DNA from 2 places in the Paraburkholderia sp. MM6662-R1 genome. Region 1 is predicted to be linked to the other one. Evidence: predicted binding sites of a transcription regulator. Region 1 holds the regulator's gene; the other holds the start of a gene.
What was found. Region 1 encodes HrcA, which represses chaperone genes, less so after heat shock. Its sites were predicted from a motif close to TTAGCACTCNNNNNNNNNGAGTGCTAA; they were not measured.

Region 1 (15,670 bases):
GCGATATCGGCGATCAGCGCGCCGAGGCCGATCAGCGGATTGATGACCGTCGCGGCGATCACCGCGGAGCCGGCGCTGACGGTCGGCACTACGTGCAGGTGCAGGTCCTGGCTCTTCTGCGCGATGTCGACCGAGCCCACCATCTCGGCGCGGGCCGGCGCGGTCACCATCCTGAAGTTGTCGGTGCGGGCGATGCCGTCATGAATCTGCGCGGTACCCGTCACGCTCGAGAACGGCAGGCCCTCGCCGATCACATCGTGGAAATTGAGTGTGGCGATGCGCGCGAGGCTTTGCAGGCTCAGCACGCCGAGCAGTGTCGCGACGCCCGGATCGACCTTCAGGATCTGACCGTGGCGTAGATCCAGCGCGAGGTTGCCGTTCAGCGTCGAATAGTCGATCGTGGTCGGGCCGCCCTGCCACACGGCCTTGCCCTGAATCGAGCCGGTGCCGCCCCTGAGCGTCCTCGGCAGACCGAAGCGCTCGAGCATCGCGCCGGCATCCTTGATGTCGAGCTTGAAATCGAACACGGTGCGGCGCGGCATGGCTTCGTCGGCCGAGATGGGCAGTTCGGTCGAGGTGCGCCAGTTCGCGGTCGCGCTCAGCGTCGCGGTGGGGTTCGTCACGTCGAGCTTGTCGAGCTGCCAGACCGGCACGCCGTTTTCTTCGAAGTTGTGCGCGTCGACCTCGAGCCGGCCGACGTTGCGATCGTGCACGATCAGTTCGTCGACGACCAGATCGATCGACGGCATGTTCAGCGCGGGCGCCGACATCGCCGGACCGAGCAGGTCCTTGTCCGCGACCGACGGAATCACGACGCGCGCGAAGCGCGCCTGCAGTTCGCCAGGCGATTCGCGGGTCGCTCCCGGCAGCCACGACACGTGGCCTGACACCTGATTCGACGCGATGTTCGCCTGCCACGTACGGTCCGCGTGCGACGCGCCGACGATCACGTTGTCCCAGTGACGCTTGAGCAGCGTAAGCATGTCGATGTGCAGCGCGAAGCGGTTCGGCAGGAACTGCGTGAGCATGGGATTCGGCACGGCCGCGGGTGTGGCCGCGCTGCTGGCGGTATTGCCGCCGTTCGCAGCGCCGTTCACGCCATTCGCCCCGCCCGCGCTCACGCCCGCGCGCAGCTGCGCGGCGAGCGCGCGCCAGGCGTCGGCATCGATCTCCTTGATGTCCGCCGCGGCGACCACGCCCTCGGACGGCAGGTCGACCGGCCGGTTCACGCCGATCGCGCCGCGCACGACGGTCGGTGACGTACGCGGCTGCGCGTTCGGCCGATAGCGCAGCAGATACGCGGCGGCGACCGGCCCCAACGTCAGGTCGGCGCGTTCGAGGCCGGCTTCGCCCGGCAGCGTCGACGGATTGACCGAGAAGTGCAGCGGCATCGGCGTGCCGGCAGTCTTTTTGAACGGCGCTGGAAAATCGAGCCCGAGGCCGCTCAGATCAGAGTTGGCGCTGACCTCCGGCAGGCGGCCCTTCGCGCCGGTGACGCGCAATGCATAAGGCGCGCTGCCGCTCATATGCGTGAGCACCTGTGCGGCCGGGCCATGCAGATGCAGTTCGCGCGCGGCATCGACGGCGATGTGGCCGTTGAGCGCGAGCGCGTACGTGCCGTCTTGCCGCAAGCCGCCGTTCGCATGCACGTCACCGCCGAGGAACTGGCCGGAGAGCCGCTCGACTTCGGCCGTTCGTTCGGTGAAGCGCACCCGGCCGTTCAGCTGCGACAGCGACGGCGCATTGCTCACGCTCAGGCGATTGTTCTGGAAGCCGAGCGCACCTTCCACGCCGATATGCGGCTTCGGCGTACGCGGGATCGTCAGCTTCAGCGCGAGCGACGCGGGCCCTTCCGCGCGAATCTTTTCGGTCTGGTGCCGCGCCATGATGCCGAGCGAGCTGCCGTTCACGTAGTCGAGCATATCGGCGAGCGGGCCGCGGCCGTTGCCCTCTATGGTGAGGTTCGAGCCTTTGGTGCCGAGGTCGTCGATGCGGCCGTTCACGCCGGTCAGCGTGACGCGCTTGTAACGGCCGCGGTCGATGTCGAAGCGCAGCACGTTCTGCTTGAGCTCGAACACGCCGTCGATGCCGTCGAGCGGCGGCCAAACGTTTGGCGTGCCGTTGCGCATGTTGCGCGGCGGGAACGGTGTCGGATCGAACTTGCCGCCGGTGAACGGCGCGACGATGTGGAAGATGCCGGCGTCGGGGTCGCGCGCGTAGGGGAACTTGGTCAGGTCGCCGTGCACTTCGATCGTGCCGCCACGCGACACGCCAGCCTGCAAGCCGTGGCCGAGGTAAATGCGCAGCTTTTCGCTGACCGCGGTCGGCAGATAGCGGGCGATGTGCGTCACCTGCGCGCGCTGGAAGTCGGCTTTCAGGTCGAGCGAGCCGCGGCCGTGGCCGGGATTGCTGTAGCTCGCAGTCGCGCTCGCCTCGACGTCAGGGTTCGATACGCTGAAATCGTTGAGCTTGACCGCGAACGCGGGACGCGTGTCGCCCGGTGCCTTCGTGCCCATCGTCCAGTCGGCGCGGCCGTGCAGACGCGCAAGCGTGAGACGCGGATCGTCGAACACGCCCGGCAGCGTGATCGCCACGTTGGTCGTATCGAAGTTCGCGTGGCCGCCTTTTTCATCGGCGTCGACGTTGCCCCACAGGTTTTCGATGCCGGGAACGCCGGCGCGCGGGTGGCCGCGCGGCGTCAGGCCCGGCCCCGGCTCCTGGGCGGCAAAGCTGATGCCCTGCAAATCGCCCTTGAAGCGATAACGCTCGATCGGTTCAACACCCGTCGGCCGACGGTCGCTGCCCACTTCTCCGGATTCCGGCTTGCCGCGCTCGAGGTCGATCACGTAGTTCGCGACGAGCCCGCGCGGATTGATGCGCACGAGTTCATTGAGAAAGTGCCGCGGCAGCGGCAGCGCGCGGCTGAATTCGGCGAGGATGCCGAGATCGACACGATCGCCGCTGACGCTCAAAAGCTGCCCATGCTGCTGCGACGCCATCCGGTAGCGGCTGTCGAGGGTCCGGAAGCGCAGGATGCGCGTGAGCGGCGTGCCGTCTTCGAGCGGCGGCTGGCCGAGCTCGGCACGCAGGTCCGACAGCTGCAGCCGGTACTCGCCTTCGTTTGCCTCGACGCGCCACAGAAAGTGGGTGATCGGCACGAGCAGCCTTGGCTGGGTCGGGCGCACGCGCATCGCGACGTCGTAACCGCTCAACTGGCCGGTCGCCTGGGTCACGCGGCCTTCGCTGAAGTCGATCCAGATTGCATTGTCGATGCGGCCGGCGAACGTCTCGATCGGGAACTGGATGTAGCGCGCGAGCGTCGGCAGATCGACCGGGCCCGTCGACATGTACACCTGCCCGCTCCAGTTGATCGGCTTGCCGAGCGCCGAGAGCGGCGCGTGGCGGAAGTGCGTGCGGAAGTCGAGCGGGCCTTTCAGCACCTGGCCGTCGGGTGGCGCCTGCAGCGCCATGCGGTGGTCGCGGCCGTCATTGAGGATCGCGATGCGGATGTCGCGCAGCGCCAGTTCGGATTCGTTGCGCGTCGCGTCGCGCCAGCGCAGCACGCCGCCGCGCACGACGATCGCCTGCTGACGCAACAACCAGGTGGACAGCGTGTCGTTGCCGCTGTGGCGCGTCGGCACCGGCACGCCCGCGACCGACAGCACGCCGTCCTCGCTGCGCGACACCAGCACGTCCGGCTGATCGACGATCAGGCTCGACAGCGCCAGATGAAACTCCCACAGCGAGCGCCAGGACACCGACGCGGTGGCGTGCGGAATCGTCAGCGCGGGTTGGCCGTCGTGATCGCGGATGACGAGATTCGTGACATCGAGCCCTGGCTGGAAGCCGCTCCAGTGCGGCGCGAGCCGGCCGATCGTGAATTGGGTGCGCAGCTTGTCGGAGACCGCGGCTTCGATGCGCGGCCGGAACATGTCGGCGCGCGGCAGCACCACGTAGCGCAAACCCAGAAACAGTCCGCCCGCGATGAAATAGAGGACGAGCGCGAGCGCGGCGAGCACGCGCAACGTCCGACGCAGCACGATGTGGTCGCTTCCGCTCACATGCCGGACCTGCGGTGGGGTTTGCGGGTCGGCGGATTCGTTTCGCTCGGACATGCTGCGGCGGCTGGGCGTATGGTAGTTTTGCGTGTTAACGACGAAATGTATCACACGGGAAAGCGTCGGCGGACCTCCTGCAAACCCTGTCCGACGGCCCGTGACGGCGATTGGCGAGGCCGTCCGGCACGGGGGCCGGCACGCTTGTCGCCGCATGCCGATGGCACGACGGAACGACACGACAACGACCCCGGAACGACACCCGGACACCGTCAGAATACCGCCGGACAAATTCGATCAAGCAACGAGCGAGCCAGATTTTTGATGACTGACGCCACCCTCCTGAGTTCCAGCTATTCGCACTATGCCGCGCGCGCCGCTGCGGCCCGCCCGCAACTGGTCGCGCATGTCGGCGCGCTGGCCGACGAACCGCTGACGCGCGAGCGCATCGACGCGCGTCTCGACGAACTGTGCGCCGAGGCGGCGGGCCCAGCCGGTGCGCCGGTCGACGAAGATGCGCTGAAGCGCGCGCTGCGCCAGCTGCGCACCGAAGTATTCTGCGCGGTGATGGAGCGCGACCTGGCCGGCGAGGCCGATATCGCCGAAGTCACCGGCGCGATGACCGATCTCGCGGAAACGACGATCCAGCGCGCGCTGACGGTGCTGAGCGCCGAGCTCGAAGCGCTGTATGGCGAGCCGCGCGACCAGCAGGGCGAACGGCTCACGCTTGGCGTGGTCGGTATGGGCAAGCTCGGCGGGCGCGAGCTGAACGTGTCGTCGGATATCGACCTGATCTTCGTCTATGAGGACGACGGCGAGACCGCCGGCGGCCAGCGCTCGCCGCTCGCGACCCAGGAGTTCTTCACGCGGCTCGGCAAGCGGCTGATCGGCGCGCTCGCCGAAGTCACCGCCGACGGCTACGTGTTTCGCGTCGATATGCGTCTGCGGCCGAACGGCGATTCGGGGCCGCTCGTATGCAGCCTCGGCATGCTCGAAGAGTATTTCTATGTGCAGGGCCGCGAGTGGGAGCGCTACGCGTGGATCAAGGGCCGGCTCGTGTCCGAGGGCGCGAGCGCCTCGGCGCAGCGGCTGCAGAAGCAGCTCGGGGCGATCGTCACGCCGTTCGTCTATCGACGCTATCTGGATTTCGGCGTGATCAGCGCGATTCGCGCGCTGCATCTGCAGATCCGCCAGGAGGCGCAGCGCCGCGCGTCGATGCGCCCCGACAAGGCCGACGACATCAAGCTAGGCCGTGGCGGCATCCGTGAAATCGAATTCAGCGCGCAGGTGTTCCAGCTGATCCGCGGCGGCCAGGACGCCGGCTTTCGCGTGCGGCCGACGCTCGCCGTGCTGCGCCACGCGGCCACGAATGGGTTGATGGATCCGTCGGTGTGCGTGAAGCTGTCGCAGGCGTATCGCTTTCTGCGGGAGCTCGAGCATCGTTTGCAATATCGCAACGACGCGCAGACCCACGCGATGCCCGTCGATGCCGAAGACCGCATGGCGCTCGCGCGCGTGATGGGCTGCGACGACTACCCGCAATTGATGACGAAGCTCGACGCGCATCGCGAGTTCGTCGAACAGCAGTTCGACCAGATTTTCGCCGACAAGGTGGGCGGCCGCGACGGTTGCGGCGCGCCCGAGGACGGCGCGGCCGCGTGGGTGTGGAGCAGCGCGCTCGCCGACGATAGCGCCGACGACGCACTGCGCGCGCGCCTCGTCGAACTGGGGGTGGCCGAGCCCGGGGAGCTGCTCGCCCGCCTGCAGGCGGTGTGGCGCTCGTCGCGCTACACGGGCCTGAACGAGCGCAGCCGGCAGCGTTTCGACATCGTCGCGCAGCGCGCGCTCGAAGCCGCGCGCACGCTGGAGCCGGCCGGGCGGCGCGGCGATACGGTCGCGCGCCTGTTCGATCTGCTCGAAGCGGTGAGCCGGCGCGGCGCGTATCTGGCGCTTCTGACCGAGTATCCGCAGGCGCTGCACCAGGTGCTGTCGGTGCTGGGCGGCTCGCGCTGGGCGGCCGGCTATCTGATCCGCCATCCGCAGCTGCTCGACGAGCTGCTCGACGTCGAGGCGATCAACAGTCCGTTCGACTGGGCTGAATTCAAGCGTACGTTGCGTTTGCGGCTCGCCGCCGCCGATGGCGTCGAGCAGCAGATGGATCTGCTGCGTCACGCGCATCAGGCCGAGGTGTTCCGCATTCTGCTGATCGATCTTGCCGGCAAGCTGTCCGTCGAGCACGTCAGCGACCGGCTGTCCGAGCTCGCCGACGCAGTGCTCGACGTGGCGATCGAAGCCGTGTGGAAGCAGTTGGCCAAACGTCATCGCGACGTGCCGCGCTTCGCGGTGATCGCCTACGGCAAGCTCGGCGGCAAGGAGCTCGGCTACGCGTCGGACCTCGACGTGATCTTCCTGTACGACGATCCCGGCGATGCCGCCGCCGACGTCTACGCAACCTACACACGGCGTCTGATCACATGGCTGACCACCGCGACCGGCGCCGGCACATTGTTCGACATCGACCTGCGGCTGCGGCCCAACGGCGAGTCGGGCCTGCTCGTCACCGACCTCGATGCGTTCCGCCGCTACCAGCTGCGCGAGGGCGACGCGGCGAATACCGCGTGGGTGTGGGAGCATCAGGCGCTGACGCGTGCGCGCTACTGCGGGGGCGATCCGGAGATCGGCGCGAAGTTCGAGGCGATCCGCGAACAGGTGCTGACGACGCCGCGCGAAGCGGCGCCGCTCGCGAAAGAGATCGTCGAGATGCGCGCGCGTGTCGAGGCGGGACACCCGAACCATACGCCGGCGCTGTTCGACCTGAAGCACGACCGCGGCGGCATGGTCGATATCGAGTTCACCGTGCAGTACTGGGTGCTGCTGCATGCGGCGCGCGATCCCGAGCTGATCCGCAATACCGGCAATATCGCGCTGCTGCGTGAGGTGTCGCGTTTCGGGCTGATGAGCGAAGCGGAAGCGGAGACGGTCGGCGCCGCCTATCGGCGCTATCGCAAGCTGCAGCACACGCTGCGGCTCGATGGGATGGAGAAGGCGCGGGTCGATCCGGCGCTGGTCGCGGCCGAGCGCGAGGCGGTGCTGGCGTTGTGGAAGAGGGTGTTTGGGTAAGGGCGCTCACGCACTTCGCGTCGCGCATCATGCGCGGCCGGGATCGGTGTGACGTCCCGGCCAGGCCGACTCAGCCGTGTGCGGCCGCCTATGCGCGGCGCAATTTCAGGCGGCCAGCATTTCCTTCGCGTGCTTGCGCGTGGTCGCCGTGATTTCGAGGCCACCGAGCATGCGCGCGACTTCCTCGATGCGGCTCGCCTTGTCGAGCGAGCTCACGCTGCTGAGCGTGCCGCCGGTGCCGTTGCTCATCTTTGCGACCTGGAAATGATGATCGCCGCGCGCGGCGACCTGCGGCAGATGGGTCACGCACAGCACCTGGCGCGCCTCGCCGAGCTGATGCAATAGCCGTCCGACCACTTCGGCCACGCCGCCGCCGATGCCCGTATCCACTTCGTCGAAGATCAGGGTCGGTGTCGGGCTGGCCGCGCTCGCGATCACTGCGAGCGCGAGACTGATACGCGCGAGTTCGCCGCCTGACGCAACCTTCGCGAGCGGCCGCAGCGGCACGCCGGCATGACCGGCGACGCGGAACTCGATCTGCTCGAGCCCGTGCGCGCCGCCTTCGGGCAGCGGCACCAGCGCGACCTCGAAGCTGCCGCCTTTCATCGACAGTTCCTGCATGCCGGTCGTGACCGCCTCGCCGAGTGCCTTGCCTGCTTTCGCGCGTGCCTTCGACAGCTTTTTCGCCTCGGCGACGAACACTTCCTTCGCTTGCGCCTCGGCGGCGCGCAGGCCGTCGAGGTCGGCGGCGGCGTCGAGCGCGGCCAGTTGCTTGCGCCGCTCTGCGTGTTCTTCCGGCAGCGTCTCGGGCCGCAGGCGGAATTTGCGCGCGGCCGAGTGCAGCGCGTCGAGGCGCTTTTCGACCTGCGCGAGCCGCTCCGGATCGAGCTCGAGCTTCTGCGCGTAGTGGCTCAGCGAATACGCGGCTTCCTGCAACTGGATTTCGGCCGGTTCGAGCGCGGCGAGCACGTCGTTCAGCGCGGGGTCGATCTCCGCGAGGTCGCGCACCTTCGACACGATCGAGCCGAGATGCGTGATCATCGCGTCGTCCGATTCGGACAGCGCGCCGAGCGCTCCCTGCACGCCGTCGATCAGATTCGCGGAATGCGACAGCCGCCGATGCTCGGTGTTGACTTCTTCCCATTCGCCCGGCTGTGGCGCGAGCTTGTCGAGTTCGGTGAGTTGCCACGCGAGTCGCTCGCGTTCGAGTTGCAACTCGCGATCGCGCGTTTGCGCTTGCTCGACGGCCTGCGCCTTGTCGCGCCACGTGCGCCACGCGCGGGTGACGGCGGCGGCCAGGTCGGACAGGCCCGCGTGCGTGTCGAACAGCTCGCGCTGCGCGTCCGGGCGCATCAGCAACTGGTGCGCGTGCTGGCCGTGAATATCGACGAGCATCTCGCCGACCTCGCGCAGCTGCGCGAGCGTGGCCGCCGTACCGTTGATGAACGCGCGCGAGCGGCCGTTCGCGTCGACCACCCGCCGCAGCATCACGGTGCCGCCGTGCTGGCCGTCGTCGGCCGCGCCGAGCGCCTGCGTGTCGAGCCATTGATCGACCTGTGCTTGCGTCTCGAACTCCGCGGTGATGTCGGCGCGGCTCTCGCCGGTGCGCACGACGCTCGCCTCGGCGCGCGCGCCTAGTGCCAGCGCGAGCGCGTCGATCAGGATCGATTTGCCGGCGCCGGTTTCGCCCGAGAAAACGGTAAAGCCGCTGTCGAATTCGAGGTCGAGCGCGGCGACGATGACGAAGTCGCGTATCGAGAGGTGGCGAAGCATGGAGGTGGTCGGGTGAGCTTGGGATTCGGGTGGCGGCCGCGGCGGCGTGCGAAATCAAAGTGCCGCTTACGGCCTCGGGTCTTCTTCGTGCGACGGGTACTCGTGCCAGTGCAGCTTCTGGCGTAACGTCGCATAGTAGCTGTAGCCGACCGGATGCAGCATCGGCACCGTGTGGCGCGAACGGCGCACCTCGATCGTGTCGCCGAGCTCCAGCGACGTGAACGACTGCATGTCGAAATTGACGTTCACCTCGCGCCCGGAAACGATCTGGATGCTGACCTTCGATTCGTCCGGCAGCACGATCGGCCGGTTCGACAGCGCGTGCGGCGCGATCGGCACGAGCACGATGCCCTGTAGTTGCGGATGCAGGATCGGCCCCTGCGAGGACAGCGAATACGCGGTCGAGCCGGTCGGCGTCGCGACGATCAGGCCGTCCGAGCGCTGGTTGTACATGAAGCGGCCGTCGACCGACACGCGCAACTCCGCCATGCCCGAGAAGCCGCTGCGGTTGACCACCACGTCGTTGAACGCGAGCGCGTGGTAGATCGGCGTGCCGTCGCGCACGATGCGCGCTTCGAGCAGCACGCGCTCCTCGCGCTCGAAATTGCCGGACAGCATCTGCGGCACGATCTCGCGCATGTCGGAGATCGGAATGTCCGTGATGAAGCCGAGCCGCCCGTGGTTGATGCCGATCAAGGGCGTGCGATACGGCGCGAGCTGGCGGCCGATGCCGAGCATCGTGCCGTCGCCGCCGAGCACCACGGCGACGTCGGCGCGCGCGCCGATCTCGGCGAGACGCAGCGCCGGATAGTCGGTCACGCCGATTTCGGCGGCGGTGTCTGCTTCGAACACGACTTCGAGGCCGAGCTTCGCGATGCAGGCGGCGAGCGCGGTCAGCGGCTCGCCGATGCCTGGCGTATTGCTGCGCCCGACGAGCGCGACGGTCTTGAACTGGCTGGTCACTTGCATGCCGGCATTACACCATAGGTAGGGCCTGAAAAGAACCGCAGACCGACCCGGTTGTGGGGCGGCGCACGCAGGGCGTCTGCGTATGTCGCGATTATCGTTAGAATGGTGAAGACCCGATGACATGCGAGCCCGCCGACGGCGGTGCATTCGCCGGGAGCGGGCGCCGCGGGCGCTCACGGCTGCGATGCCATTGAGCTAAAATTTTTCGTCATGCTAGATCCTCGCGCACAAACCCTCCTCAAAACGCTGATTGAGCGCTACATCGCCGAAGGTCAGCCGGTCGGCTCGCGCACGCTGTCACGTTATTCGGGCCTCGAACTGAGTCCGGCCACGATCCGCAACGTGATGTCGGACCTCGAGGATCTGGGGCTCGTGATCAGTCCGCATACGTCGGCAGGGCGCATTCCGACGCCACGCGGCTACCGCCTGTTCGTCGACACGATGCTGACCGTCGAATCCGCCGCCGACGAGGAGGCGGTGACGCGCACCGTCAAGACCACGCTGCAGGTGGGCGAGCCGCAGAAGATCGTCGCCGCGGCGGCGAGCGTGCTCTCAAATCTGTCGCAGTTCGCCGGCGTCGTGCTCACGCCGCGTCGCAGCCACGTGTTCAAGCAGATCGAATTCATGCGCCTGTCCGACCAGCGCATTCTGCTGATCATCGTGACGCCCGAAGGCGACGTGCAAAACCGCATCCTCGCCACCCAGCGCGACTTTTCGCCTTCGCAGCTGGTGGAAGCCTCCAATTACATCAACGCGCACTTCGCTGGCCTCTCGTTCGACGAGGTGCGCCGCCGCCTGCGCGAGGAAATCGACGAGCTGCGTGGCGACATGACCTCGCTGATGCACGCGGCCGTCACCGCCAGCACCGACGAATCCGACACCGGCGAGACCGTGTTGATCTCGGGCGAGCGCAATCTGCTCGAAGTCGCCGATCTTTCGTCGGACATGGCGCGCCTGCGCAAGCTGTTCGATGTGTTCGACCAGAAGACCAGCCTCCTTCAGTTGCTCGACGTGTCGAGTCACGCGGCGGGCGTGCAAATATTCATTGGCGGCGAATCGAATCTGGTACCGATCGAGGAAATGAGCGTCGTCACCGCGCCGTACGAGGTGAACGGCAAGATCGTCGGCACGCTCGGTGTGATCGGACCGACCCGCATGGCCTACAACCGCGTGATTCCGATCGTGGACATAACCGCGCGGCTGTTGTCCATGACGCTCAGCCAGCAGTAGTCCTCGGGCTCCGCGGAACTGTCGTCATCGCAGTCCGTGGCGATCATGATGCGCGAACGCGCGGTGTCTGCCAATCGTCCGAATGGCCAGGGGTCTCTGGCGGCGCCGGGCAGAACCTGCGCCGCTATAATGAATCTCCATTGAATCGACTCGCCGCAAAATGCGGTGATTTCTGCTACCTATGCGCTTCGACCTCGAGCGGCCTTCACAGAACGCCACGTCGCATCGCGTCGCCGTGTTGCTGATCAATCTCGGCACGCCCGACGCGCCGACGCCGCGCGCGGTGCGCCGCTACCTTGCGCAGTTCCTGTCCGATCCTCGCGTGGTCGAAATTCCGGCGCTGCTGTGGCAGCTCATTCTGCGTCTGCTGATTCTGCCGTTGCGCGGCCGCAGCTCTGCGAAGAAGTATGCGGCGGTGTGGATGCCCGAGGGCTCACCGCTGCGCGTCCACACCGAAAAGCAGGTCGAGGGCCTGCGCCATCTGCTGCAACTGAACGACTACACGGTGCTGGTCGACTACGCAATGCGCTACGGCACGCCCGGCATTCCGGCAATGCTGAACCAGCTGAAGCTCGCGGGCGCCGAGCGCGTGTTGCTGATGCCGATGTATCCGCAGTATTCGGCGTCGACCACTGCGACCGCGTTCGACGAAGCCTTTTCCGCGCTCAAGCGCATGCGCAACCAGCCGGAAATCCGCACCGTGCGCCAGTACGCCGATCACCCCGGCGTACATCGCGGCGCTCGCCGCACAGGTGCACCACTACTGGCATCTGCACGGCCGCCCCGATTTCGCGGCGGGCGACAAGCTCGTGCTCAGTTTCCACGGCGTGCCCAAGCGCACGCTCGATCTCGGCGACCCGTACCACGAGCAATGCCAGCAGACCGGCGCGCTGCTGATGCAGGCGCTCGATTTGACGTCGGTCGAATGCCGCATCACGTTCCAGTCGCGCTTCGGCAATGCCGAATGGCTGCAGCCCTACACGGCGCCGACGTTGAAGGAACTCGGCGCGGCAGGCGTGCGGCGTGCTGACGTGTTTTGCCCGGGTTTCACCGCCGACTGCCTCGAAACGATCGAGGAAATCGGCATGGAAGGGCGCGGCGAATTTCTGCAGGCGGGTGGCAAGGAGTTTCACCGGATCGCCTGTCTGAACGCGTCGCAGCCGTGGGTTGCCGCGCTTGGCGAAATCGTTGCGCAGCATCTGCAGGGCTGGCCCGTGCAGGCGGTGCCGGTGCCGCACACGACAGGAGCTTGAATACGCAGATGAACTACCGCATTTCAACCGAACCGGGCGCGAAACTGCGCATCGACAAATGGCTGTGGGCCGCGCGCTTCTTCAAGACGCGTTCGCTGGCCGCGGAGGCGGTCGACAAGGGGCGGGTGCGTATCGGCGGCGTCGCCGTGAAGCCGGCGAAGGACGTGCGTGTCGGCGATCTGGTCGAAATCGAGATCGAGCGCTACGTGTGGCAGGTGGAGGTGCTGGGCGTATGCGACGTACGCGGTCCGGCGAGCGTCGCGCAGACGCTTTATGTGGAAACCGCGCAGAGCAAGGCGAAGCGGCAGGTCGAGCAGGAACGGCGCAAGGTCTACCACGAGCCGGCCGCCGCGCTGCACGGCCGACCGACCAAACGCGACCGGCGCACTATCGACAGATTTTCAGGTGGGGATTGAGAAACTGCTCCACGGTGGCGTGTGCGCCGCCGTACTCGGTGGTGTGGTCGTTGACCGCACCGGACATGCAGATGGTCGTGGTGCCCGCGATCAGTACCAGTGCGACCACCCCGATTGCAAAGGTCAGTTTCACGGTACTCCCTTGATGGGCTGAAACAGGCTATCGGAACGACTGTCAGGTGTCGGTAACGCTTACGTCAGATTAGGGTTAACGTGGCGTTGCCGCTCCATGACTGGAGAATAGGTCAGTTGCGGGCTGCACTCAATCTCTATCTGATTGCGCCACGTTGAGGCTTGTTACGGCGCATTTCGCCTGCACGTCGGTGGTGCGAAAACCCTCGACCCGCTTGAAACGGCTTTTTCAGGCCCCATCTGGGGTCCGGTCTGGCGGATCGGCGCGAAGACGCGTGTCGCGATTTTGCAAAGCATGAATCGTACTGTGTCGGAACGGCTTGCACCGCCTTTGGCTTTTACTTTTTAACGACTTTCAGCGACATGGAAAACACGCAAGAGAACCCGACGAGCCAGAATCCCACGCCCGCCGACGAAGCCGCGCGCCAGGCCGCCGAGGCGGCTGGGGCCGCTGCTCAACAGCCGGACACCGGCGCCCCCGCGGAACCGGCCCAGGGTGCCGCCGAGCAGGCGCTGGCCGACGCTCAGGCGAAGATCGCCGAGTTGCAGGAAAGCTTCCTGCGCGCGAAGGCCGAAACCGAAAACGTGCGCCGGCGCGCTCAGGAAGACGTCGCCAAGGCGCACAAGTTTGCGATCGAGAGCTTCGCCGAGCATCTGCTGCCGGTGGTCGACAGTCTCGAGGCGGCCGTCGCCCATTCGTCCGACGACTTGCAGAAGGTCCGCGAAGGCGTCGAGCTCACGCTGCGGCAGTTGAACGGCGCGCTCGAGAAGGGTCGCGTCGTGGCGATCAATCCGGTCGGCGAAAAGTTCGATCCGCACCGCCATCAGGCCATTTCGATGGTGCCGGCCGACCAGGAGCCGAACACCGTCGTCGCGGTGCTGCAAAAGGGCTTTGTGATCGCGGATCGCGTACTGCGTCCCGCGCTCGTGACCGTCGCGGCGCCGAAGTAATCACGTCGACACTCGCTCCGGGCGTTTGCGCCGGTGGCGTCTGCTGCGTCGCTTCGCATCGCTACGTGCCGCAAAGATCCCATCGATTCAGGCACTTCCGGCGAACCACGCCGGGGGCGCCGCGCAGACTGACGGAGCGGGCTCGCAGCGAAGATTCAGGCGCCTCGCCCCGTGATTGAAAAAAATTAAAGACCGCATCGCAAAAGAGGTCTTGAAAACGATGTGGCCGCACTTATTTTGAGTGCAGGTATGAATTGAGAGCGGATCGTCCCGCCGCCAAATGGGTCAACCGGGCGCTTTCCGCAGCGATCAAAGTCAGGAGATTTGTAAAAATGGGCAAAATCATCGGTATCGACCTCGGCACGACCAACTCGTGCGTGGCGATCATGGAAGGCAACTCGGTCAAGGTCATCGAGAACTCGGAAGGCGCGCGCACCACGCCGTCGATCATCGCTTACATGGATGACAGCGAGATCCTGGTCGGCGCGCCGGCCAAGCGTCAGTCGGTCACGAACCCGAAGAACACGCTGTTCGCGGTCAAGCGCCTGATCGGCCGACGCTTCGAAGAGAAGGAAGTGCAGAAGGACATCGGCCTGATGCCCTACAAGATCATCAAGGCCGACAACGGTGACGCGTGGGTCGAAGTGCGCGACCAGAAGCTCGCGCCGCCGCAAATCTCCGCCGAAGTCCTGCGCAAGATGAAGAAGACCGCTGAGGACTACCTTGGCGAGACCGTCACGGAAGCCGTGATCACGGTGCCGGCGTACTTCAACGACAGCCAGCGTCAGGCAACCAAGGACGCCGGCCGCATCGCCGGTCTGGAAGTCAAGCGGATCATCAACGAACCGACCGCCGCGGCTCTCGCGTTCGGTCTGGACAAAGCTGAAAAGGGCGATCGCAAGATCGCGGTGTACGACCTGGGCGGCGGTACGTTCGACGTGTCGATCATCGAAATCGCGGACGTCGACGGTGAAATGCAGTTCGAAGTGCTGTCCACGAACGGCGATACGTTCCTCGGCGGCGAAGACTTCGACCAGCGCATCATCGACTACATCATCGGCGAGTTCAAGAAGGAGCAGGGCGTCGATCTGTCGAAAGACGTGCTCGCGCTGCAGCGCCTGAAGGAATCGGCTGAAAAGGCCAAGATCGAGCTGTCGTCGAGCCAGCAGACCGAAATCAACCTGCCGTACATCACGGCGGACGCATCGGGTCCGAAGCACCTGAACCTGAAGATCACGCGCGCCAAGCTGGAAGCGCTGGTCGAAGACCTGATCGAACGCACCATCGAACCGTGCCGCGTCGCGATCAAGGACGCGGGCGTGAAGGTCGGCGAAGTCGACGACGTGATCCTGGTCGGCGGTATGACCCGTATGCCGAAGGTGCAGGAAAAGGTGAAGGAGTTCTTCGGCAAGGATCCGCGCCGTGACGTGAACCCGGACGAAGCCGTGGCCGTTGGTGCCGCGATCCAGGGCCAGGTTCTGTCGGGCGACCGCAAGGACGTGCTGCTGCTCGACGTGACCCCGTTGTCGCTCGGCATCGAAACGCTCGGCGGCGTGATGACGAAGATGATCAACAAGAACACGACGATCCCGACCAAGCACGCGCAGGTCTACTCGACGGCTGATGATAATCAAGGCGCCGTGACGATCAAGGTGTTCCAGGGCGAACGCGAAATGGCAGCGGGCAACAAGCTGCTCGGCGAGTTCAACCTCGAAGGCATTCCGCCGGCACCGCGCGGCGTGCCGCAGATCGAAGTGAGCTTCGACATCGA
Region 2 (15,670 bases), 120 kb from region 1:
CGCCGCGCGGGCGGGCGTGATCGACTGCACGTCCGTGCCGCCGTCCCGCGAGATACCTCGCGATCCTTAGTGGTGACGCAGCAGATCGCGCAATGCGCGCGACTCTTCCGCCGTCGGTTGCATGGTCTGCCACGCCGACTCGTGCGACGCGAGCGCGACGAGCCGTTGCGCGGCCTTGCTGCTTGAATCGATCCGCAACGCTTCGTTGGCGTTGTGCGACGCGCACTCCCAATGTCCCACGTTGCTGCAGCCGCGCGCGAGGCTCAGCAACGCGTCGCGTTGCTGCTCTAGCGTGCTCACCTGGGCGCGCATGCTGCGCGCGTCGCGATTGTCGGGCTGCGCGGTGATTACGGCGGCGAGGCGTGCTCTGGTCGCCGCCAGATTGCCTCGTCGCAGATAGCCGTGCGCGGCTTTCAGATTGCGCTCGGCGTCGGCGCGCTGTTTGTCGGCTTGCGTGAGCGGGGCGGCCATCGTGTCGGTGTTGCTGTTGGTGCTGGTCGACGCGAGCGCCGTGCCACGCGGCGTGGGCGCGGAGATGGCCGCGCTCGATGTCTTCGTTGACGCTACGGCGCGCGCGGTCGTGACAACGGGCGTTGACGGTCGCGCTGCGGTCGGCGTGGTCGCAACGACGGGCGTTGACGGTCGCGCTGGGACGGGCGCGGTCGCCACGACGGGTGGAGCCGATCGCGCTACGGCAGGCGCGGTCGCAACGACCGGCGGTGACGATGGCGCGACGGTCGGTGCGGTCGCCACGATGGGCGGGCTCGATCGCGCTACGGCAGGCGCGGTCGCAACGACCGGCGGTGACGATGGCGCAACGGTCGGCGCGGTCGCCACGATGGGCGGGCTCGATCGCGCTACGGCAGGCGCGGTCGCAACGACCGGCGGTGACGATGGCGCGACGGTCGGCGCGGTCGCCACGATGGGCGGTGACGATCGCGCTACGGTGGACGCGGTCGCAACGACGGGCGGTGCCGGTGGCGCGACGGGGGCCGCGTGCACGTTCGACGGTTGCTGCCGCGCGACGACAACGGGACGCGGCCGTTGGGCGACGATCGACGCCGGCTTCGGCGCCGCGGCAACCGACGGCGCCGCATTCTGCGCAACGTTCTGTGCAGGGGCTTGGCCAGGGTTGTCCGGGCGCACCGTGCCGAAGACCGTGACCGGCGTGTCGACGCTCGCATCGTCGTCGTTGAATAGAACGAAGCCGACGTACACGACGCCGAGCGTCGCGAGCGCGGCTGCGGCAAGCGCGAGCGGATGCCGCCGTCGACGCCCGCCCGGCTCGAACGTCGCTTCGTCGATCAGATCGTAGGGGCTCATCTTCGTTTGTGCGGAGCGTCGCGACGAACGGTCCGCGGGCAAGCTCGCGGCCGCTGGCAGCGGTTCGAGTTGCGTGCGCGATGCGCTCAGCGCCCGGGATCGCGCGGAGCGCTCGCCGGGCTTGTCGTCCGTATCGAACGAATCGATCGGCAGCGCATGGCATGCGGGACACGGCGAAAAGCGGCCCGACAGCGGCACGCCGCAGTATGCGCAGTGATGGAAAAATGGCTGGTCGGAGGTCGTGTCGCGCGGCATGGCCGTGTCGCTCCACTGGCGCCGAAGGGCGGCGCCATCAAAAAGAATGTATGCAACGACGCCCGCAAGCGGCGTCGGCCGGACTACTGGACGACGTAACCGCGCGCCTGCATGCACGCGCCGTAGGCGGCCCAATAGCGGGTCATCGGCGGCTCGGGCGCGGGCAGCGGCGGCAGCTTGACGTTCGACGCCAGCGAAGCGGCCGCACCATCCGACGCGCCGGGTGCCGCGTTCGCACTGGGGCCCGTTGCCGCTGCCGATGCGTTCGGCGGTGCATTCGCCGCCTCGGTGGCTGGCGCGCCTGGCGCGCTGGCGCCGGCCGCGGCTTCGTCCACCGGTTTCGCCGACGATGCACCGCCAGGCGCTTGCGCCTCAGCCAACGGCGCGCTCGCGGCTTCGGGCGCGCTCGCGCTCCACGGCAGCGGCGTGGCTGAGAAGGAACTAGGCGGAAGCGGCGGCTTCGACGGTACGCCGGTCGACGCACCTTTGGCCGCGGGCGGCTGACGCGGCGGAATCTGCGACTCGTGGGCCATGTTGACCCCGGTCACGCGGTTCGCCTCGGCGTAGCACATCGCGTTGTCGATGCTGCGCTCGTAAGGGCTCTGACTTCGGATCGGATAGGTGACAGGCCGCCACGCGAACGCGGCAGTGCTCGTCACCAACAGCGTCAGTACGGTATATGTTCTAAATGCCATCGCAGTCACTCCCGCAGCGATGTCTCGCCTTTTTGTGTTTGATTTCGTGTCGTGCTTTCGTTCTGTGCTCGTTGCGCGTCGTGTTCGAGCTCGTTCTCATGCCTGGCGCTCGTGCTTCTGTCGCGGCCTGCCGATGGGCCGTGGCGTTGCGATGCTTGCGCCACGGCTCCCCGGAACGGGCACGTCGCGAATGCCGCTTTAACGAGCGTAGCACCGCAGTTTGGCCACGCGATGCATCGGATAGCGCGCGAAAACGCCATCGTGCAGTGCAATCAGGACACAATCGGCGAGGCGGCGTTGAAGATCGGGACAATCCCTGGTCGCCACGAAGGATCGTCAGGAGTCGAAGATGAAAAACCTATCGTATCGCTATCGGCCGCTTTGCGCAGCGTTCTGTCTGTCGGTGCTGTCGCTCGCCGCGCCGCTCGCGAGCGGCGCGAGCGACGCCAACATGAGCGCGGAGACGGCGGGCGAGCGCGCAAGCTTCGCGCGGGCGTTTTGCGACGTGTCGCCCGAGCGGATCGACGCCTATAAGGAGCGGCTCCGAAAGGTCCTGACCGGTGCGACCGATTTCGATCAGCACTGGGACACGGGCTGGCACCGCGCCGACATCACCAATAGCCAGATGAACGCACTGCGCGAGCGAGATCCGAAGGAATTCGCGGCGCGCATCAAGGTCAATTGCGAACGGCTCAAGTGGATGGCGGGTAATGCGTTGCACCGGCCTGCGCAGAAGTGAAGTGAAACGAGCGTGCTGTCGGGCGAGCGAAACTGGCGGATCGTGGCCTGATGCAGAAGGCTTCGCCGGGCTGAATCTCGCGCGGCTGTAGTCGACGACACGCGAACCGACTGGAACCGGAAGCTTTTTGCATCAATCGACGGTTTCGGGCATAAATACACAATATTATGACTTTCGCTTAATGTTCGGCCAACCGTCGAGTAGTCTGCAGATGTAACTCTCAACGACTTTTCGAGCATGTAACTAATTCGCGAATATCGTTTGGTCCGTACTGCGGCACATTTGCGGCGGTAATGAGGCCTGCTATATGTGAATATTAGCTAACGTAATGCCGGACCGGACCGACCGTCTGCTCGGCAAGCTTCCAGATCAAACACTGTTTGACCTTTTGCCGTTATCGTTTCGAAGTGAGGAGCGGTTATGTTGAACCCGAAGACGTTCGGACACTTCCTTTGGCTCGTCCGCAAGACGTGGATAACACGCGGGCCGCGTTTGTACTACTCGCAGTTTGGAGAGGACGCGGTGTTGCGCGAGATAATCAGTCCCCGGTGCAATAAGGGTGTTTATGTCGACGTTGGTGCATACCACCCTGTCAAGTTCTCGAACACACATGCGCTTTACAAGCGTGGTTGGCGCGGCATCAACATAGACATGGATCCGGTGAAAATTGAAGCGTTTTCTCTTGCGCGGTTTGGTGATGTCAATGTACGTGCGGCCGTCTCGAACGAGAAACAGCTCAAGGAAGTCTATAATTTTTCGAACTATGGGTTGACTTCGACCATAGATCCCATAGTGGCTGCGGCCGAAGTCCAGAAGCCTATCTCCGTCCGGACCGTTGAAACCACCACATTGAACGACGTTCTCGAGCACACCCCGTACGCCGATCAGGAAATCGATCTGCTTTCCATTGACGTGGAAGGTCACGATTACGAAGTCTTGCGATCGATTGATATCAGCAGGTATAAACCAAAAATCATTATTGTGGAGTCTACGCTGACTTCGATAAGGGAAGTAATAGCTTCCGCCATATTTCGCTATCTGGAGGAGCGCAATTATCGACTGGTCAGTTGGACATATTTGTCGCTGATCTTCAGAGTGGAAAGATCTCAAATCTTTCGCACTCAGTTATAGCGTTACGGTTCTGCAAGTATCGTCCTTGCAGCTGCTATCAATTTCACAATCCCGCTATCAACGGCCGCTGCAACGGTCCAGATATACTTGGACCGACTGGTGCCTCAGCCGCGAAGCACATTCATGAGCCCCTCGACTTGCCTGAAGGCTGACTATCGTAACGGCCCGCGCTTATGGGGGATTTCCCTGGGTTTGACGTTTCGAGCGGGCGCTCCGCTCCGAAGTCGCTGCCTCGTCATGGCTCGCCTCTTCCTTCACGAAGGGCCGAATCTCAACGCAACACGTCGGTAAATTATTGTTTTCTTAGAGAAAATGCCGAACGGCAGACGTTCCGCACGGGGCGGGTTCAAGCCCGAGCGAATCACGTTTGAGGGTGAGTGAACTTCGACCGCGTTCCCCGCTTCTTGAATTTGTCACTGCCCGTCCATATAATTAGCACTCGCTGCACGAGAGTGCTAACAACATCTCCGGTTGGCTCGGCCAGCCGGGTTTTTCTCAGCGTTCTTCAGTCTCAATCAGAGAGGAGTATGTATGAACCTTCGTCCTTTGCATGATCGCGTGATCGTCAAACGTCTGGATCAGGAAACCAAGACCGCGTCGGGCATCGTGATCCCCGAAGCCGCAGCGGAAAAGCCGGATCAAGGTGAAATCCTCGCAGTCGGCCCGGGCAAGCGCGACGACAAGGGCGCAGCCATTGCGCTCGACGTGAAGGTCGGCGACCGCGTCCTGTTCGGCAAGTACGCAGGCCAGACCGTCAAGGTCGACGGCAACGAACTGCTCGTGATGCGCGAAGAAGACATCATGGCCGTGGTGCAGAAGTAAGCGCAAGGTCGCTACTTCACCGGTTATATCCAAAGTATTCAAGGAGTTAGAAGATGGCAGCTAAAGACGTCGTATTCGGTGATTCCGCCCGTGCCAAGATGGTCGAAGGCGTGAATATTCTCGCCAACGCCGTGAAGGTCACGCTGGGTCCGAAGGGCCGCAACGTGGTTCTCGAGCGCAGCTTCGGCGGCCCGACGGTCACCAAGGACGGTGTGTCGGTCGCGAAAGAGATCGAACTGAAAGACAAGCTCCAGAACATGGGCGCGCAAATGGTCAAGGAAGTCGCTTCCAAGACCAGCGACAACGCAGGCGACGGCACGACGACCGCTACGGTTCTCGCGCAATCGATCGTCCGCGAAGGCATGAAGTACGTCGCATCGGGCATGAACCCGATGGACCTGAAGCGCGGTATCGACAAGGCCGTTACAGCCGCAATCGAAGAACTGCGCAAGATCAGCAAGCCGTGCACGACCAACAAGGAAATCGCCCAGGTTGGCGCGATCTCGGCGAACAGCGATTCGTCGATCGGCGAGCGCATCGCTGAAGCAATGGACAAGGTCGGCAAGGAAGGCGTGATCACCGTCGAAGACGGCAAGTCGCTGCAAGACGAGCTGGACGTCGTCGAAGGTATGCAATTCGACCGCGGCTACCTGTCGCCGTATTTCATCAACAACCCGGACAAGCAAGTCGCCGTGCTCGAGAACCCGTTCGTGCTGCTGCACGACAAGAAGGTGTCGAACATCCGTGACCTGCTGCCGGTGCTCGAGCAAGTCGCGAAGGCTGGCCGTCCGCTGCTGATCATCGCTGAAGACGTCGAAGGCGAAGCGCTCGCAACGCTGGTCGTCAACAACATCCGCGGCATCCTGAAGACCGTTGCCGTCAAGGCTCCGGGCTTCGGCGATCGTCGTAAGGCGATGCTGGAAGACATCGCGATCCTGACCGGCGGTCAGGTCATCGCTGAAGAAACCGGCCTCACGCTCGAGAAGGCAACGCTGGCTGAACTGGGCCAGGCGAAGCGCATCGAAGTGGGCAAGGAAAACACCACGATCATCGACGGCGCTGGCGAAGCAGCGAACATCGAAGCTCGCGTCAAGCAAGTGCGCACGCAGATCGAAGAAGCGACCTCGGACTACGACCGTGAAAAGCTGCAAGAGCGCGTCGCCAAGCTGGCAGGCGGCGTTGCAGTGATCAAGGTCGGTGCTGCGACCGAAGTCGAAATGAAGGAAAAGAAGGCACGTGTCGAAGACGCACTGCACGCAACGCGCGCGGCTGTGGAAGAAGGCATCGTGGCGGGTGGCGGCGTCGCGCTGATCCGTGCACGTACGGCAATCGCTGGCCTGAAGGGCGCTAACGCCGATCAGGACGCAGGTATCAAGATCGTTCTGCGCGCCATGGAAGAGCCGCTGCGCCAGATCGTCGCCAACGGTGGCGAAGAAGCGAGCGTCGTCGTGGCAGCGGTTGCTGCTGGCAAGGGCAACTACGGCTACAACGCAGCGACCGGCGAGTACGTCGACCTGGTCGACGCAGGTGTCGTGGATCCGACGAAGGTGACGCGCACGGCGCTGCAAAACGCCGCTTCGGTTGCTGGCCTGCTGCTGACGACCGACGCAGCTGTCTGCGAACTGCCGAAGGAAGATGCTCCGATGCCTGGCGGCATGCCCGGCGGCATGGGCGGCATGGGCATGGACATGTAATTCCGCTCGGGCCTCGTGGTCCGGCCGCGTGGTTGAACTGCCGCGCGTCTGGATCACGGCCGAGGCCCGGCTGGAAGTCCATGTGGGGAGTGCGCCGCGAGGCGTTTCCCCAAACGAAAAAACCCGCTTATGCGGGTTTTTTTTCGTTTGGGGCCGGCGTTGATGTGCTTGCTGGCGAGCGCTTCCGGACGCCCTTTTGTCCGGATCAGGCGCCCGCGGCGTGAGCCGTGCGATGAGAGGACCTTCCGAGGCACTTTTCGCGCAGGTAGTGGAAGATCTGCGCGACGCTTTGCGCGGGGCTCAGCGTTCCCGTTTCGACGTGCAGGTCGGGATCGATCGGCGCTTCATAGGGCGCTGATACGCCGGTGAACGAGCTGATCTCGCCAGACCTCGCTTTCGCGTAAAGACCTTTGGGATCGCGGCTCGCGCAGGTGGCGAGCGAGGCGGACACATAGGTTTCGACGAACTTGTCGGCTCCGATGATCGCGCGCGCCATTGCCCGATCTTCGCGTAGCGGCGAAATCAGCGCGGAAATCACGATCAGACCCGCGTCGTTCATCAATTGGGCGACGTGCGCGACCCGGCGGATGTTTTCGCGCCGGTCGTCGGGCTCGAATCCAAGGTCGCTCGCCAGACCGTGCCGGATGTTGTCGCCGTCGAGCACATAGCAGGCGTGACCGAGCGCGATCAGCTGCTCTTCGAGCGCAAACGCGAGCGTCGATTTGCCGGCGCCGGACAGGCCGGTCAGCCAGATCGTGGCGGGCATCTGATCGAACATGCGTATGCGGTCCTGCACCGCGATCTTGCCGTGGAAGCGTTGCACGAACTGGGGCGGCTCTTTCATGGATAGGTTCTCTTGGCTCTTCTGGCTCATTCGCAGTGCCAGCCTTGCCGCCACGTGCCGGCGTTGTGCAGGCTTTCGGTGGAATTGGCAATGGTAACGCGAAAGCCTTCCGGAATATCGTTCGGCAGTGGAATCGAAAATCCGCTGTATGCGCTCGGATAGCCGGCGCTCGCCACATCGGGCCGCGGCTCGCCGCTGCAGCCGGTCGCGACGATCTGCGTGCCGACCCGCACCTCGAGCGGTACCTGCCGCTGCGGCTCGCTCAGGTTGACGGCCCAGCCGCACACTACGCCGTCGCGCACCGTGTCGACAAAACCGTCGAACAGGTCGACCGGCGGACGCTGCCGGCTTCGCGCGAACTCCAGATAGGTGTCGATCGGCGCGAGATCGAAGCGGCGGATCACCTCATGCACGCGCGACAGGAATGAGCCGTCGAAGCCGAAAACGGTCGAACTATAGACGTGCGGATTGTCGAGCTGATCGATTTCGGACTGAATCACGCGGACCAATTCGAGCGCATTCGAAAAGACGCTGCCCGTTTCTTTCGCATAAGCTTCCACGATCTGACTTGCGTCGCGGAACAGTTCGTAATCGAGGCTATTGTCCTCGATAAATTTTTGTCTTGTTGCGTCGCTTAAGTGAGCCTTGCCCTTCGCCGTGCCATTGGTGCGATTCGCTTCGAAATAGAACGGCAATTTCATCCCAGTCGAACCGCAAAGCCGCAGTAAGAATTCGCTCATGTCCTCGCAGACGCCGACGGTGCCGATCTGTTCGCGCAAATGGATTCGCGCAACGGCGAGGCTCGTTTGGTTAGCCACTGGCTCGCCGCTCAACATGTGCACGAACAGGTTCTTGCCGCCGAGCGATTCGCTGACCCACTCGTCGAGCGACAGCACACCTTGCTGCGCCAGAGCTTCCGGCGTGGACACACTGACGCCGCGTGTGACCTCGCCGTTCTTGCCGTTCGCCGCATACCAGTAGTGCGAGATCTGGCGCGCGAGCGGATCGCGCAGGATCGTGCAGTAGTTGACCGGATGTTTGATCATCCGATGAATGCCATACGGGAGATGACCGCCGCCTACCTGCGTCTCGAGCAGCTTCGCGCCACAGTTTCCCCAGCCATCCTGATCCCAGACAAAGCTAATGAATTGGTCATTACCTTTATTCAAATCAAAAAACGAAATAACGGTCGAACCGCCGCATTTCGGTGGATGGATGAAGAAGGTGGGAAATGACATGTGGGGACATATGACTTATCGTGATGCGTAAAGTCTAGACAAAAGATGTCATCGGCGTTGTAACGTTTGATTACGCGGTAAAACGTCCGGTTGCATCGCCGACAGCAAGATTCATGCGGCTATGCAAAATAAATTGACTAGGATGCCCGCGAGACGAACTGGGCGCGGCAGTATCGATAGCTACGCGCTAATTACATTGTTCAATTTGGTTAAATCGAATGGAAAGTCGCACCAATCGCGAAAGTCACATTAATGAAAAAACCGGCTGACAGCGGGTTTTTAGTCGATGCCGACGAATGGCGAGGTCAGTGCCGCGCTTCCCCCGGCGCCGCGCCCTTGCCTTGCGCGGGCGGCGTTTCGTCTTCATCGCTGCTGCGCGCCCAGAAGAAGCGATCGGGCATGTACGCCCCCATGCCGGGCCGGAACGCATTGCGCACTGCCTGATACAGATACTCCTGGCTTTCGCGCACCGCTTCCGCGGGCTCCTGGCCGTTGGCGAGAAGCGCGGCGATCGCCGCGCCGAGCGTATCGGTCAGGCCCGTCAACCGATGCGGCGCGCGGTCCCACATGTCCTGACGCAACTGGCCGTCCTCGCTGAAGAGTGTGTTGACGAGCCGATGCGTGCCGGTTTCGGTCGACAGAATGTACTCGCAGCCCTGCGACAGCAGGTGCGAGATCGCCGCGTCGAGGCTCGGCGCCTCCGCGTCGCCGTCGGGCTGCGCGAGCGCGAGCAGCGTCGCCGAGTCGGCGACCAGCAGCGTGGTTTGCGGCGCGAGCAGATCGGCGATCGCTTCGCGCAGTTCGTCGGCGGCGAGCACGTGCTCGTCGTCGAGCGTGAAGTCCGGGGCGAGGATCAGTGGGATGTCGTCGTAGTCGGCGACAACTTCCGCGATCGCGCTGACCACTTCGGCGCGCGTGCACCCGCCGACCTTGAATGCGGCGATCGGCATGTCCTCGAGCAGCATGCGCGCCTGCGTCGCGACGATGTCCGGGTCGAGCCCGGTGACTTCGTCGCAGTTCGCCGAGTCGCGCACGGTATAGCCCGTGAGCACGGAAACGCCGTGGCAGCCCATGCTGGCAAGTGTCAACAGGTCCGCCTGCAGGCCGGAGCCGCCGGTGGGGTCGGAGAGACCGAAGGTGAGGACGATCGGAGGCGTGTCGCTGGGCATGAAAATGGATAAGGAAAGCAGGATTTCGGCGCGCAATGCGCAATCGGCTCAATTATGCGGCCTAAACCGTGGAGAGGGCGTTTTTTCGCGCGGCGGGGATCGCCAGAGGCTGGCTCGCGGCTCGCTGACGCGCGGCCGGCGGGGATTGCTTTGAGGTTGCCACGCTAGCGCCGCGAGCTTGCCGAGGGCGCTCTCTATCGCGCTGCCGGGTGTCCCCACCGCCATGCGGCATGGCGCCGCGAGCGTCGTCCGCACGGCGCGCGGGCGCACCGCCGAAGCCCGCTCCACGCTACGATTGCGAGTTTTCGATTGCTAGGCATGGGGGCGGCAACACGGTACCATCATGGCTCCCGCTTCCACGGACTCAACGACGCGACAAAAGAATGGAATATCAAAGCTGGATGTGCCTGATTTGCGGCTGGATTTACGACGAAGAGGCCGGCTTGCCGGACGAAGGCATTGCGCCGGGCACGCGCTGGGAAGACGTGCCCATCAACTGGACGTGTCCGGAGTGCGGAGCGCGCAAGGAAGACTTCGAAATGGTCCAGATCTGAAGTTCGGCAAGCCGCCGGCGTCAGCCGGCCGGTCGTTCGCGTCGCTTGATCATTGTTCCGGCGGCGCGGTTTGATGGGCTCGTGCGACTCGCCGGAAGTTTCGGCCCCCAAACCGGGTCCCGAGATTCGGTCCCGAACCTGAACCCTGAGCTTCGATCCCGAAAAGTCAGCGGCGTCATCCGCCGCGCAATTGCTGCAATCGCTTGATGCGTCCGGCACGCCCGGCGCCTGTCTGAGCGCGCCGGCGCGGAACATCGCCGGTCGCGTCGTGTCGCAACGGTAGTCTGTCATTGTCCTGTCGCCGGTTCGCGCGGTGGCCGCTCACTCAGCATGCGGCGCGAAGCGACGGCCCCGTCAGCTTCGTGTCGCCTGCCCATGACTCTTCGATCCGCAGCACCCGTTTCCATCGACGCACTGCCGAACCCGCGCGGTGGCGCGGTCCGCCCTGCGGAACTCGCGCTCGCCGAGGCGTCGCTCGCGTTCGAGCAGCGCGACGAGAGCGGTGCCGCGCTGCTGCGCGCGTCGCATGCGTTGCGCACGGCGGGCTGGCTCAGCGCGCAGCGTTTCACCGACGCCCTCGTGCGGCTCTCGCCGCTCGCGAGCGGCGAGCCAGCCGAAGCGGAAAGCGCGCGGCCAGTGTTCGGCGCGGCGCTGCGCGACTTCCGCGCGGCGCTCGAACGTCACAATCTGCGCGAGCTCAGTTGCTCGCCGACGCTGTTCAACCACTACCGCGAGCTGTGTGCGCAACTCATCGAACCCACGCCGGGTTCCGCCGTTGCGTTCGAAGACCTCGCGCTGTGCGCGCGGCCAGTGCCGCCGGCTTCGCTGCACGCGCAATCGGCCGATCAGCTTGCCCATCTGCGGGCGCGCTACGAGCGCGCGTTGCTGCCGGTGCTGCGCTCGCAGGCCGACACAGGCAGCGCGGTGGCGCTTGCGGTCACGAACGCCGCGCTCGACGAGCTCGACGCCGTGTTCACCGAACTCGCCGGCCCCGATCCGTATGACTTCTGGCGGCTCGCGCGCGCCTGCGCGAAGGCGCTGCGCGCGCGTGGCCACGCAATCCGCGATATCGAGGCGCGGCGCTTCTACGCGCGCTGCAACCTGGCGCTCGCCGATCACGCGCGCGGCATCGAGCGCGCGCCGCGTTCGCTGGTGCGCGCGACGCTCGCGCTGCTGTGGCGCGACTACGCGCTGTTCGGCGCGGCCGCGCAAGACGCCGACCAGGTCGAGGTGCTGCACGACTATGGCTTGACCGTCGACTGGCACGTCGCCGGCACGCAGTCGTCGGAAGCGCTGTGGGAGGCGGGCGCGCTCGAGGCGCAGTCGCTGCCGCACACGCGCGATCTCGGCGTGCTGAGCGTCAACGCGAACGCGTACGAAGACTTCCTGCAGACCGCCGACGCGTCCATCGAGGCGCTGGCCGCCCATGCGCGCGCGGCCGATCAGCCGGAAAAAGCCGACCCGAGCGAAGCGCTGCAGGCGGGCGACGCCGCCTACCGGCTCGGCTCGGCCGCCTGCGCGCTCGGTCTCGGTCACGTGGCGCTGCTCGCCGACGCGCTCGGTCTCGCATGGCGGCGGCGTGCGCATGCGAGCGTCGCGACGCCGGCGGTGCGCGCGCACGTGATCGTCGGCGCGCCGCCGGCCGACACGCTCGAGCAGGCCGCCGAGGCCTTGCGTGCGTCGCTGCACAAGGTCGCCGCGGGCGTGGGGCCGGCGGGCGGCAGCTTCACGCAGGCGGCGCTCGCCGCGCTCACGCGTGCGATCGAGCAGGGCGGCGCGTGAAGCGCAAGCCGGGTCGAACCAAACGCGCGACGTGGCGCGCGAATTGCGTCCGCAACGCTTCGACCGACGCGCGCCGAACCCGCTGAAACCCATTGTGACAAGTCATAATCCCGCAACTTCGCGACGCGCGCCGAACGTGCCGTTCTACGCGGTGTTTCGGCGCCTGATCGCGGCATGGCGCAAGTCGCGCGCGTGATAGAGTGCAACTTGATCCGGCGTCGATGGCGCGTCGCGTAGCGTGCAACCCAACGCGTTGCAATGCTCAAAGCAGCCCGCCATGACGCATCGTCTTTGCTAAAATCCGAACTATGTCCAAGAGTACCGATCGCATCAATCTGACCAACCAGTTCCTGATCGCCATGCCGAACATGGCCGATCCGACGTTTTCAGGAACGGTGGTCTACCTTTGCGATCACAGTGAGCGCGGCGCGCTCGGCCTCGTGATCAACCGGCCGACCGATATCGACCTGCAGGCGCTCTTCAATCGCATCGATCTGAAGCTCGAGATCGAACCGCTTCTCCATGTCCCCGTATATTTCGGCGGCCCGGTGCAAACCGAGCGCGGCTTCGTGCTGCACGATCCGAAAGGCGGCAGCGCATACACGTCGTCGATGTCGGTGCCGGGCGGGCTCGAAATGACCACGTCGAAAGACGTGCTCGAGGCCGTCGCGAGCGGCAACGGTCCGGAGCGTTTCCTGCTGACGCTCGGCCACGCCGGCTGGGGCGCGGGTCAGCTCGAAGACGAAATCTCCAAGAACGGCTGGCTCACGGTCGAGGCCGATCCGAAAATCGTTTTCGACGTGCCCGCCGAAGATCGTCTCGAAGCGGCGCTCGCACTGCTCGGCGTGTCGTTGTCGATGCTGTCGGGCGAGGCCGGGCACGCATGAGGGGCCGCGCATGAATCTGCCGGCCGGACGTGAGGCGACGCTGCTTGCGTTCGACTACGGAGAGAAACGCATCGGCGTGGCAGTCGGCAATTCGCTGACGCGCCGCGCGCGGCCGCTCGTCGTCGTGCAAAACCGCAGCAGGGACTACCGCTTCGAAGCGCTCGGCAAGCTGATCGCCGAATGGAAGCCCGATGCGCTGGTGGTCGGCCTGCCGATGCACCCCGACGGCACACCGCACGAGCGCACGCAACTCGCGAAGCGCTTCGGCAACCAGTTGAACGGCCGCTTCAATCTGCCGGTCACGTGGGTGGACGAGCGCTACTCGTCGGTCGAGGCCGAGGCGGAAATCCGCGCCGGCAATGCCCGCGCCGACATGCTCGATGCCGAAGCCGCGAGCATCATCCTCCAGCAATATCTTGACGGACTTTCCGACGATCATGAGTTCCATTGACGCCGAAGCGCTGTATCGCGCGTTGCTCGACCAGATTCGAGCGGCGTATGGCGACCAGCTCGCCGCCACGCACGACGGTGCCGAAGCGGCGGTACTGGCTGGTATCCATAGCGGCGGCGCGTGGCTCGCCGAGCGGCTCGCGCGCGACCTGAAACTGCCGAGCTTCGGCGTGGTGAACGTCGCGCTGCATCGCGACGACTACGCGAAGAAAGGGCTGCACGCGCAAGCAAGCCCGACCTCGCTGCCGTTCGGGGTCGATGGCCGCCGCATCGTGCTGGTCGACGACGTGCTGTACACCGGCCGCACGATTCGCGCGGCGGTCAACGAGCTGTATGACTATGGCCGGCCGGCATCGGTCGAACTCGCGGTGCTCGCCGATCGGGGCGGACGCGAGTTGCCGGTGGCGGCGCGCTTCGTCGGTGGCGTGGTCGACGTACCCGCCGACGCGACGCTCGTGCTGGCCCGTGAAGACGACGGCGCGGGCGGCCAGCGGTTTTCTTTTCACACTGAAGCACGCGTCGATTGAAACGCGCGTGAGCGGCGTGTCGACGCGACCTCGATTACGTTGAAGCCCGTATTTGAAGCAGGTACATCATGAACACCGCCACCCCGGCTCCGCAAGATTCCTCCGCTAGCGCATCCGAGCGCTTCCGCTACGGCTTCCTGAAGGGCAACCCGCAGCTCACGAAGAGCGGCGAGCTCAAACATCTGCTGTCGATCGAGGGGTTGCCGAAGGCCATCGTCAATCACATTCTCGAGACCGCCGACCAGTTCGTCAGCGTGACCGATCGCGAAGTGAAGAAGGTGCCGCTGTTGCGCGGCAAGTCGGTGTTCAACCTGTTCTTCGAAAACTCGACGCGCACGCGTACCACGTTCGAGATCGCGGCCACGCGGCTGTCGGCCGACGTGCTGAATCTGAACATCAACGCGTCGTCGACCAGCAAGGGCGAATCGCTGCTCGACACGATCAACAACCTGTCGGCGATGCACGCGGATCTGTTCGTCGTGCGTCATGCGTCGAGCGGCGCGCCGTTCCTGATCGCGCAGCACTGCGCGCCGCACGTGCACGTGATCAACGCCGGCGACGGCCGTCACGCGCACCCGACGCAGGGTCTGCTCGACATGTACACGATCCGCCACTACAAGAAGGACTTCACGAAGCTGCGCGTGGCGATCGTCGGCGACATCCTGCATTCGCGCGTCGCGCGCTCGGACATTCATGCGCTGACCACGCTCGGCGTGCCCGAAGTGCGCGCGATCGGTCCGCGCACGCTGCTGCCGGGCGGGCTCGAACAGATGGGCGTGCGCGTGTTCCACAACCTCGACGAAGGTCTCAAGGATGTCGACGTGATCATCATGCTGCGCCTGCAGAATGAACGCATGAGCGGCGCGCTGCTGCCGTCGTCGCAGGAGTACTTCAAGAGCTGGGGGCTCACGCCCGAGCGTCTCGCGCTCGCCGCCCCCGATGCGATCGTGATGCACCCCGGCCCGATGAACCGCGGCGTCGAGATCGACTCGCAGGTCGCGGACGGCCCGCAATCGGTGATCCTGAATCAGGTCACGTTCGGTATCGCGGTGCGCATGGCGGTGATGGGGATCGTCGCGGGCAATAACGACTAAGCAACGACTGATCGGGAAGCCGAACGATAGGCTGAACCACAGGTTTAACAAAGGCAGCGCATGAAGATTCATATTCGAGGCGGCACGCTGATCGATCCGGCAGCGGGCACCGAACAGCAGCAGGACATCTTTATCGAGGCGGGCAAGATCGTCGCCTTGGGCAACGCGCCGGCCGGCTTCCAGGCGGAGCGCACGCTCGACGCGCGCGGTCTGTCGATCGCGCCGGGTCTCGTCGACCTGTGCGCGCGTTTGCGCGAGCCGGGCTACGAGCACAAGGCGACGCTAGGCTCGGAAATGGCCGCGGCGCTCGCGGGTGGCGTGACGAGCCTCGTATGTCCGCCGGACACCGATCCGACGCTCGACGAACCGGGCCTCGTCGAAATGCTGAAGTTCCGCGCGCGCAATCAGAACAAGGCGCACGTGTATCCGCTCGGCGCGCTGACGGTCGGTCTCAAGGGGCAGGTCA

Region 2: groES (co-chaperone GroES) is a predicted target of HrcA. The motif match lies at 4,576-4,602, and genes of this name have one in related genera.

Annotation. Positions count from the first base shown of each region.
Region 1 is NZ_JBNDLV010000001.1:1,873,717-1,889,386, reverse strand. It holds gene OKW39_RS08920 (YhdP family protein) at 1-4,115, opposite strand, end outside; gene glnE (bifunctional [glutamate--ammonia ligase]-adenylyl-L-tyrosine phosphorylase/[glutamate--ammonia-ligase] adenylyltransferase) at 4,380-7,175, shown strand; gene recN (DNA repair protein RecN) at 7,281-8,948, opposite strand; gene OKW39_RS08905 (NAD kinase) at 9,015-9,917, opposite strand; gene hrcA (heat-inducible transcriptional repressor HrcA) at 10,128-11,147, shown strand; partial or broken gene hemH (ferrochelatase) at 11,329-12,400, shown strand; gene OKW39_RS08890 (RNA-binding S4 domain-containing protein) at 12,409-12,816, shown strand; gene OKW39_RS08885 (hypothetical protein) at 12,788-12,949, opposite strand; gene grpE (nucleotide exchange factor GrpE) at 13,312-13,899, shown strand; gene dnaK (molecular chaperone DnaK) at 14,232-15,670, shown strand, end outside.
Region 2 is NZ_JBNDLV010000001.1:1,752,951-1,768,620, reverse strand. It holds gene OKW39_RS08360 (hypothetical protein) at 67-471, opposite strand; gene OKW39_RS08355 (hypothetical protein) at 473-1,315, shown strand; gene OKW39_RS08350 (hypothetical protein) at 1,397-1,540, shown strand; gene OKW39_RS08345 (hypothetical protein) at 1,662-2,273, opposite strand; gene OKW39_RS08340 (hypothetical protein) at 2,623-3,012, shown strand; gene OKW39_RS08335 (FkbM family methyltransferase) at 3,433-4,143, shown strand; gene groES (co-chaperone GroES) at 4,675-4,965, shown strand; gene groL (chaperonin GroEL) at 5,019-6,659, shown strand; gene cysC (adenylyl-sulfate kinase) at 6,865-7,503, opposite strand; gene OKW39_RS08315 (chondroitin 4-O-sulfotransferase) at 7,530-8,549, opposite strand; gene OKW39_RS08310 (hypothetical protein) at 8,538-8,738, shown strand; gene OKW39_RS08305 (hydroxymethylpyrimidine/phosphomethylpyrimidine kinase) at 9,047-9,910, opposite strand; gene OKW39_RS08300 (rubredoxin) at 10,294-10,464, shown strand; gene OKW39_RS08295 (hypothetical protein) at 10,840-12,246, shown strand; gene OKW39_RS08290 (YqgE/AlgH family protein) at 12,555-13,133, shown strand; gene ruvX (Holliday junction resolvase RuvX) at 13,144-13,584, shown strand; gene pyrR (bifunctional pyr operon transcriptional regulator/uracil phosphoribosyltransferase PyrR) at 13,571-14,110, shown strand; gene OKW39_RS08275 (aspartate carbamoyltransferase catalytic subunit) at 14,179-15,204, shown strand; gene OKW39_RS08270 (dihydroorotase) at 15,265-15,670, shown strand, end outside.